DNA from 3 places in the Haloimpatiens massiliensis genome. Region 3 is predicted to be linked to each of the others. Evidence: riboswitches for the same ligand, from Rfam matches in the RefSeq annotation. Region 3 holds a riboswitch; each other region holds the start of a gene.

Region 1 (3,180 bases), on a different contig from region 3:
CCCTATCTTTACATCTCCTAAAATCCTTTTGCTTTTAATCCTTATAGAAGCGGATTTCTCTCCCTTTTTTATGTTCTCTACCTGGCCAATTTCTTCTATTATTCCTGTAAACAACAGCTATTCACCCCTCCCCTAACATAATTACATGAAAGCCACTATATTTTATGTAATAGTTATTAGTTCATTTATTTTAGATAAAGTTACTCTATCTATGCTAGGTATTTTTCATTTATTCACCATCATATTCATCTATCAGTTCCCTAGCTTATTATTAACTAGTGCCTCTATTAAAATATCTCCTGAAATATTTTTAACCTCTATCTTTCCTAACTCAATACACTCTTTCATAAACTCTACTCCATCACCTTCTACAGGAGTTTTTGCATCTGTCCCTCCTATTATTTTAGGAGCTATGAAACACATAAGCTTATCTACAATCCCTTCCCTTAAAGCACTGTAGTTTAAAGTACCTCCCCCTTCTAAAAGCACACTGTCAACTCCCATTTCCCCTAGTTTATTCATTAAATATTTAAGATCTACTTTTCCATCCTTTCCAGGAGTTTTTATAACTTGAACCCCCTTTTGGGCTAAAGCCATTAACTTTTTATCCTCTACCTCTTGCCCCACAGCCACCACAGTTTTAGCAGTAGAACTTACATTAATCACTTTAGAATCTAATGGTATTCTTCCATGGCTATCTACTACTACTCTCATAGCATCCTTACCACTACCATTATTTAATCTAGTAGTTAAAGAAGGATTATCCGCAAGTACAGTGCCTATGCCCACCATTACAGCTGATACTCTATGCCTTAATTCGTGAACATACTCTCTAGATATTTCATTTGAAATCCACTGGGAATCTCCTGTTTTACAGGCTATTTTTCCATCTAAAGTCATGGCAGTTTTCATTATGCAAAAGGGCATTCTAGTAGTTATATATTTTATAAATATCTCATTTACCTTTCTTATTTTTTCCTCTAATACCCCCACTTCAACTTCTATTCCAGCCTTTTTTAATATGTCTATTCCCCTTCCACATACCAATTCATTAGGGTCCTTCATACCTATAATTACTTTTTTTATACCACTTTTTACAATTTCATTTGCACAGGGTGGTGTCTTTCCATAGTGCGAACAAGGTTCCAAGGTAACGTACATATCTGCACCTTTAGGGTCTTCCTGACAGTTTTTAAAGGCATTTACCTCAGCATGTGGTCCTCCATAAAATTCATGATAGCCCTCACCTATAATTTTGCCTTCCTTCACTATCACTGCTCCCACTAAAGGATTTGGATTTGTATATCCAGCACCCTTTTTTGAAAGTTCAATGGCTCTTCTCATATATTCTATTTTCAAAAAATCACCTCTTTTAAAACACTATTGGTAAAATCAAAGGGATGTTTCCACTAGGAGAAGTGGTATTCAAGATTTGTAAACTATTACAGCGTTTAAAACTTAAAGTTTTAGTAAAACTACACTAAACTTTATTTGAAATGTGAAATTTAATCAGTTTATTAAACCACAAAAGGTACACTATGGAGTATTTATGAATTTTATCCTCCCTGCCTTTATAAAAGCTCAAAACAATAAATTTCACCATTAACACAAAAACCCTGAAGATAATATATCTCCAGGGTCCATAATCACGCTAAATAAATTCAATTAAAGAGATGCTATATAAAGCTATAAAGCATATCTTTCCTTCTCCCATCCAGACTATACTGTCGGTCTTGGAATTTCACCAAGTCAGTCAAAAGACTCGCGGACTTTACCGCCGGTGGGGAATTTCGCCCCGCCCTGAAGGTTTCACCATATTAATTTAAATAAAGTATAACACTGCTGTTTTTTCATGTCAATGTATTTTACGTTAACTTTTTACATGCATGTTTTTTCCTTTGTACACTATTTTTCTACCTCTATATACTTTACTTACAACGGTATTATATCTACTATACAAGGTCATTGAACCTCCATAACGTAAAGCCCTTTCATCCTCGATTACAAGGGTATGAACGAGATTTTACGGGTTGAATTATAAACTGTTAACACATATACCTATATATGAATAGTATATATTGTAAATAATAACTGAGGTGGAGGAATATGTATCAATCATTCAATCCATGTATGGACTATATGCCTAATCCAATGGTTAATCCTTATGCTAATATGAAAAAAATAAGGCTAACTAGAGCTTTTATACCTGATCAACCTTATATTTCTTTGTTTCCATTGGATGAAGCCCTAAAAAAGGGAACTTTATTCCCTAATCTTTATATACCTTACCCAATAAAATCTAAGGAATAGGAGGAGTTATAATGGCTAAAATGTGCTATGACGACAATGACCGCAGTAAAATGATGAAAAAAATTAAAGAATTAGAATTTGCAGCTGTAGAATTAAATTTATATTTAGATAATCATCCTAACAATCAAAGAGCTCTAAATGACTATAATATGACTACAGATATGTTGATGGATATGAAAGAAGCCTATGAAGTAAAATACGGTCCATTAACCAACTTTGGTTATGCCAAAAGTACTCCTTCTTGGAAATGGGTAGAAGAACCATGGCCATGGGAAATAGGGGAATAAGGGGGTTGTCGTATGTGGATATATGAAAAAAAATTAGAATATCCTGTTAAAATAAAATCTAAAGATTTAAAAATGGCTAAATTTCTTGTAACCCAATATGGGGGACCGGATGGAGAATTAAGCGCTGCTATAAGATATTTAAATCAGCGATACACCATGCCAACAGGAAAGACTAAAGGTTTGTTAACAGATATAGGTACAGAAGAACTAGCTCACGTAGAAATAATTTGTGCTATGATATATCAATTAACTAAAGATGCAACTCCAGATGAATTAAGGGAAGCTGGCTTAGGTGCACATTATGCACAACATGACAATGCTTTGTTCCCATCAGATGCTAGTGGAGTACCTTGGACTGCTGCCTATATTCAAGCACTAGGTGATCCTGTAACAGATATACATGAAGACATGGCTGCAGAACAAAAAGCTCGTGCAACATATGAGCATCTTATAGACCTTACAGATGACCAAGATGTAAAAGATGTTCTTAAATTCCTATGGGCAAGAGAAATCGTACACTATCAAAGATTTGGTGAAGCACTAGTAGATGTATATGACTATATAGATAGTAAAAAATTCTTTT
Region 2 (3,180 bases), 430 kb from region 3:
CATCAGTTGGGATTCCGAATAGCTTCAGAATTAGGCCACGAAAGAATATATCCTATTGATTGGATGGATGTAGGCGTTGCTACTAGACCTTTTGGTGAAGTATATGAATGGACAAAAACAAATCAGCCGGAATTATTTAATGAAATTTTTCAAAAAGAAGTTTTTAATAATAATGCAAATAAAAGTATATTAGAGATGTATCAAAGTTATAATGAACCAGATAAAATTAAAAAAAGTCATGAACTGTATATCAATATGGCTCGTATTGGCTATGTGAGAGAGTATGTTGGCATTAGTTGGTTAACATGGTGGTATCAACGCAACTTAACGCTTTTTTCAAACATTTGTCGTTTGGTAGAATCAGCTGATGACAGAATACTAGTAATTATAGGAAGCAGTCATATCTATTTATTAAATCAATTTTTGAGAGAGAGTAATATGGTTGAGTTAGTAGATGTTAATAAACTGCTTCTATCTAATGATTAAGATAATAGTTAAGTCACAATAATAGATAATGTGTATAAAATAAAGTGCAATAAATTATTAAGTTGCATAAAAATAGCGTTATAGCAATAACGTGCCCCTTAGGAAGCACTCGGGAAAATGGATACTCCTAAGTGCTTTCTAAATATCTGGAATTATCTTGAAGATTATTTGTTAAAAAGTATTATTAGGATTAAAGAGTTATTTAGCACCCCATTAAATATTAAAATCCTTACGTATATATATATGGAGGGATTCAAGATGCGAGTTAATAAAATAATAGAAACTAATGAATATTATGAACAAAGACTAAGAGTTGAGCCTAAACCTAAAAGGGAAAATAGCAATAAGAAAGAGATATCATTTTTAGAAATTTTAAAGAAAAATATATGCAAAGATAGAGTATAAATAAGCGACTGCTTAATCCAAGTACTTTATACCAATATTGTACTTTTTAATTATACTAAATACTAATTTCAGTTTTAATTATACATATGAAAATTAATACAAGTAAGTGGTTTAGTTTTAAGAGGGTACTTGAAAATATTATTATTAATGGTATAATGTTTCTAGAACATTTGAATATAATGTCTTCAGGGCAGGGTGAAATTCCCGATCGGCGGTATAGTCCGCGAGCATGAGAATGCAGAACTTGGCATGTGTCCAAGTTAGGACTTGGTGAAATTCCAAGACCGACAGTATAGTCTGGATAAAAGAAGGCGTGTTAATTGATTGTAATAAATGATTACTTTTTTTGTGTTTCATTTTTTTACAATTCTAATTGTCCACCTAATTGCAATTAACACCTGAAAGACATTTCTTTCAGGTGTTACTATTTTTAGGGGGAATGTAAAATGAAAACAAACACTAAAAAACTCACAACATTGGCAATGTTAAGTGCTATTGCCTATATTATTATGGTTTTAGGACGTATTCCTATAGTAATGTTTTTAAAGTATGATCCTAAAGATGTTATTATTACTATTGGAGGATTTATTTTTGGTCCGTTATCAGCATTTATTATTTCAGTGCTAGTTTCTTTTGTGGAAATGTTCACTGTTAGTGATACTGGTTTTATAGGTTTTATTATGAATATCATTTCTACATGTGCTTTTGCATGTACAGCAGGTTATATTTATAAACGAAATCATACACTTAAGGGAGCTGTATATGGACTTATTACTGGAAGTATTTTAATGACAATAGTTATGCTTCTTTGGAATTATCTTATTGCTCCAATTTATTTAGGGTATCCTAGAGAAGCTGTGGCAAAACTATTGATTCCAGCATTTTTACCTTTTAATCTTTTAAAGGGTGGATTAAATGCAGCCTTAACTATGCTTTTATATAAACCTTTAGTAAATTCCTTGAGAAGAAGTAACCTTATTCCTGAGTCATCGAAATCTAATCCAGTTAAAAAAATTAACCTTGGGGTGACACTTATTTCCGGTTTAATACTAGTTACATGTATTCTTTTAGTATTAGTATTAAATGGAACAATATAATTATTTTATTGTAGTAGCTATTATAGTGTTCAAAAAGTTAAATGAAACAATTAAACTGGATGATTCCATATACCCATATAAGTTAGTTGTTATATAAAATTCAGTAGTATTAATTGAATATAGAAAACTAAATCAACTAAAAAGGAATACTAAAACTTATATTTAAAATTTTTAATTGGTTAATACTTCTAATATTGGAATAAATAATATATAATTTTATTATATGATATATTAGGGGGAATCGTTATGAAAAGAACAGCTGAATTTGTACTAGGACTTATAGGGGGAATTTTAGGTATAATAATAACATTTATAACTTTGGTTGGAGCTATTTCTTTGTTGTTAGGAAATGAACCAGTAGAGAGTACTGAGACTGTATTCACAGTAATATATATTATAGGTTTAATATTATCAATAGTTGGTTTAGTTTTTGCTTGTAGAGTAAATAAAAATAGTAAAGTTTCTGGCATAATGATGATAATTGCAGGAGTTGGAGTTTTTTTATGTAATCTCCTTAATGTTGCCTCATTGATATTATTTTTGATAGCTGGAATAATGTGTCTTACTAGAAAAGTGGAATCTAAAAATGAGCAGATAATACAATAGTTTATTAACAAAACTAGAGAAGCGCTAATGCGGTTCTTTTTAGTTCTTGCAGTTTCATATTTTTCTATATTTTTACCTTTGTGTTGCATTTAAAAAATTTATATGATACAATTTCTAAAAAGGGGAGCTTGGTTGCAGGCTGAGAGGAAGTTTATGCTTCGACCCATAACTTGATTCGGATAATGCCGACGTAAGGAAATATTTAGTTTATACTATTTGTTTATATATCTTATGAGTGTAAATGAGATGTGCCTTATTTGGTGTATCTCATTTTTTATGCTGCAAAGAGAATATTTTTGATTAGTGAAGGAGGAGCGCCCTGAGCTAATATTGCAAAATACAACTAAATAGCGAGGGAACTTGTGTTTCAAGGTGAGAGGAGGCTTTTGAGCTTCGACCGACCAGTATGGCTTATGTCATATAGGGAATTGCTATTTAGTTACGATAAAACTATACCTCGATAATGGTGTTTATTCCCTATATAACATATTGGGAAAATGAATATTATTAGGGAGGTATTTTATTATGGAAAAAAACTCAAAATTATTAAAAAAACTTATGCTTGCAATGTTGGTGGCAATGGGAG
Region 3 (3,180 bases):
AAAAAGAGCTAATAAAAGCTCCAGTTATATCTACATGGATGAAAGCAATACATTGTGTATTTATGGATAGAAAAAATGTTAGAGAGTCTTTGAAGTCCATACAAGAGGGAGTAAACATATTGAAAAATGGCAATAATATGGTTATATTCCCAGAGGGAACTAGAAGTAAAAGCAGTGCCGTAGGAGAATTTAAAAAAGGAAGTATGAAATTGGCTACTAAGGCAGGGGTTATGGTAGTGCCTGTTACAATTGATGGGACATATAAGGCATGGGAAGGAAATGGTGGAAAAGGTCTTATTCCGGCAGATGTAACAATTAAAATACATAAAGGTATAAAGGTTAGAGAATTAGATAGAGAACAAAAAGCTACCTTAGCTGAGGACGTTAGAAAGATTATATTAAGTGGAATAGAAAGATAGCAATATAAGTAGTTTTTCATTGAAAATATAAAACTTAAAATTTAAAATTAATGATAAAACTCCTTTAGGAGTTTTTAATAAAATATAAATTAAAGAATTGTATAGCAATTTCAATTTACATTCTAAATTCTTAATTTAAAAGTATTATTCTACATTAAAGTTAATGTAAATTATATATAGTGATTAACCCACAATAAGGTACAATGTAATGGAATTATGAAATTTCTCCTCCATAACTTGCATAAGAGCTCGGAACAATAAATTTAATTTAAGAAATTCTAATCTTTTAGCCATATAAAATTATCTAACGCTCACATTCAGCGTCCTGCCTCAGGTTCGCTAGCCTGGCGTCCTTGCCAGGCTTACGATAATTTTATTTGTCTAAAAGAAGAATTTCTAAAATTAAATTTAAACAGTTCTTTTGCTTCTTATGCAAGTCATTCCAGAGAAATTTCATAATTCAGGTAATGTAATGCTTTTTGTGGGATAATCATATAGTAAAATATATTGAAATCTTATGAAATATAATATATAATATAAGTGAAAAATTAGTAATATTTAAAATATAATATATCTTCGGGGCAGGGTGAAAATCCCTACCGGCGGTTATAGCCCGCGAGCCGTAAGGCAGATTCGGTGTAATTCCGAAGCCGACAGTTAGAGTCTGGATGGGAGAGGAGAAATTCTTATTTTGTTTTTTGAGCCCTGAATTATTTCAGGGCTTTTAATTTTCCCAAAATATTCCTCGATAAAACTGGGAGGGGTTTTTATGAAAAACTCAAAATTAAACAAAAATATCAAAATATCATTATTAGCAGTAATAGCTTTTTTACTTATGTTTATTGAAGTATCAATACCTATATTCCCTGAGTTCCTTAAAATAGATATAAGTGATTTACCAGCACTAATTGGAACCTTTGCGTTCGGGCCTATAGCTGGGGTTATAATTGAATTTATGAAAAATGTGCTTCATGGATTATTTGCAAGTACAACAGCTTTTATAGGAGAGTTTGCAAACTTTTTAGTAGGTTCAATGATGGTAATAACTGCTGGGCTTATTTACAATAGAAAGAAGGACAAGAAGTGTGCAGTTATAGCATTAATTGCAGGCACATTAGTCATGAGTTTGGGTGCAGCTATAGTGAATCTTTTGGTGTTATTGCCAATGTATGAAAAAGTATTAGGATTTCCTATAAGTTCAGTAATAGGTATGAGTTCTAAAGTAAACCCAAAGGTTATAAATTTAGGTACACTTATAATTTGGGCTATAATTCCTTTTAACTTAATAAAGGGAGCTATAGTATGTGTTATGACTAGATTGGTATATAAAAGTGTTTCTCCAATACTACACAAGGAACAAATAAAAATAGCAAATGAGGATTTTGAAAAAAATATCAACAATAGTATAGGAAATAAATAAAAAATAAAGAGTATATAATAAAGATTAAACCATAAAAGGGTACAATGTGGTGGAATTATGAAATTTCTCCTCCATGACTTGCATAAGAGCTCGGAACAATAAATTTAAACAGTTCCTTTGCTTCTTATGCAAGTCATTCCAGAGAAATTTCATAATTAAAGTAATTTAATACTTTTTGTGGGATAATCATAATAAATAATTTAAATTTTTTTAGTTATAAAATATAAATTTTAAATTAAAGAATAATAAGGGTATGAAATTTACCTGTGAAAGTTAAATAAATAATCCCTAGTTTTTAACTAATTATTAGTTTAAACTGGGGATTTAATTTATATATTTCTATTCCACATTATTAAACCGTCTTCTCCATCGGAATAGTATTTTTTTCTAATCCCCTCTTCTTTAAAGTCAAACTTCTTATATAAGTTTTGAGCGGCAACATTAGATGTTCTAACTTCTAATGTTAGTTCTTTTACCCCAAGATTTCTACATAAATCAAAAATACCATTCATTAAGTGAAATGAAATACCTAAACCGCGATAATTAGGGTGCACCGCTATGCTTATGATATGAGCTTCATCAAGTATGGCCCATATACCAACATATCCCACCACTAAGTCATCTATAAGGGCTACTATATAGTGAGCAAATTTATTCTCTAATTCTTTTGTAAATGAGCTTTTAGACCAAGGGTCTTTAAAACTAAGTGAATTTATTTTAAGAACTGTGTCAATATATTCATCTGAGATATTTTTTATTATTATATCATTCATATTATTCCTTCTTTTTTTCATATTCTCTTTCAGCTTGTGATTTTCTTAAATAGACGGGACTAGCAGTTAATATATCATCAGTCTTATTTTCTTTAAAAAGTTCCATACCTAACTGGCCTAATGAGGCAGAATTCATTATATTCAAATGCGTAGGAGCAAAAAAGCACTGATCCAAAGAGTTTCTTAACTTAGATGAAAATTTGTAAGTGCCGTCTCCTATAAAAGTAACTGTAGAATTTTTTTCTTTTATAATATTTATTAATTCATCAATATGGATAGCCATGTAATCAGTTATTCTGCACAATTTTCCGTTATGGAATGTAAATAGGGCGGTATAAACATTGTCTCTTAAAGCGTCTAAAATAGGGCATATTAAGCCAGAGGTATAGGCTAAATTGTTAGCAAGAGAATCTAAAGAAGATACGCTCACTAAAGGTTTATTTAATCCTTGGCAAAGGCCTTTTATAGTTGCCATTCCAATTCTTAAGCCAGTAAATGAGCCAGGTCCCTTTGAACAAACAAATCCATCTATAGAGTTTATATTTAAACCTATATTTTGTAGTAGATT

Evidence for each region. A riboswitch is a leader RNA that binds a small molecule or an ion and turns the genes downstream of it on or off. The one in region 3 is predicted to bind FMN.
Region 1: linked by a shared signal. The riboswitch ahead of ribD (bifunctional diaminohydroxyphosphoribosylaminopyrimidine deaminase/5-amino-6-(5-phosphoribosylamino)uracil reductase RibD) and the one ahead of C1715_RS14595 (ECF transporter S component) in region 3 are both predicted to bind FMN.
Region 2: linked by a shared signal. The riboswitch ahead of C1715_RS12615 (ECF transporter S component) and the one ahead of C1715_RS14595 (ECF transporter S component) in region 3 are both predicted to bind FMN.

What each region holds. Positions count from the first base shown of each region.
Region 1 covers NZ_LT854637.1:221,395-224,574, reverse strand. Annotated here, with positions in the region: gene ribE (riboflavin synthase) at 1-114, opposite strand, end outside; gene ribD (bifunctional diaminohydroxyphosphoribosylaminopyrimidine deaminase/5-amino-6-(5-phosphoribosylamino)uracil reductase RibD) at 253-1,359, opposite strand; FMN riboswitch at 1,699-1,812, opposite strand; gene C1715_RS04210 (spore coat associated protein CotJA) at 2,107-2,310, shown strand; gene C1715_RS04205 (spore coat protein CotJB) at 2,322-2,597, shown strand; gene C1715_RS04200 (manganese catalase family protein) at 2,610-3,180, shown strand, end outside.
Region 2 covers NZ_LT854640.1:922,313-925,492, reverse strand. Annotated here, with positions in the region: gene C1715_RS12620 (DUF5694 domain-containing protein) at 1-486, shown strand, start outside; gene C1715_RS19485 (hypothetical protein) at 745-891, shown strand; FMN riboswitch at 1,069-1,208, shown strand; gene C1715_RS12615 (ECF transporter S component) at 1,338-1,988, shown strand; gene C1715_RS12610 (DUF4064 domain-containing protein) at 2,235-2,594, shown strand; TPP riboswitch at 2,705-2,810, shown strand; gene thiW (energy coupling factor transporter S component ThiW) at 3,120-3,180, shown strand, end outside.
Region 3 covers NZ_LT854640.1:1,355,595-1,358,774, forward strand. Annotated here, with positions in the region: gene C1715_RS14590 (lysophospholipid acyltransferase family protein) at 1-419, shown strand, start outside; FMN riboswitch at 988-1,103, shown strand; gene C1715_RS14595 (ECF transporter S component) at 1,189-1,839, shown strand; gene rimI (ribosomal protein S18-alanine N-acetyltransferase) at 2,169-2,612, opposite strand; gene tsaB (tRNA (adenosine(37)-N6)-threonylcarbamoyltransferase complex dimerization subunit type 1 TsaB) at 2,614-3,180, opposite strand, start outside.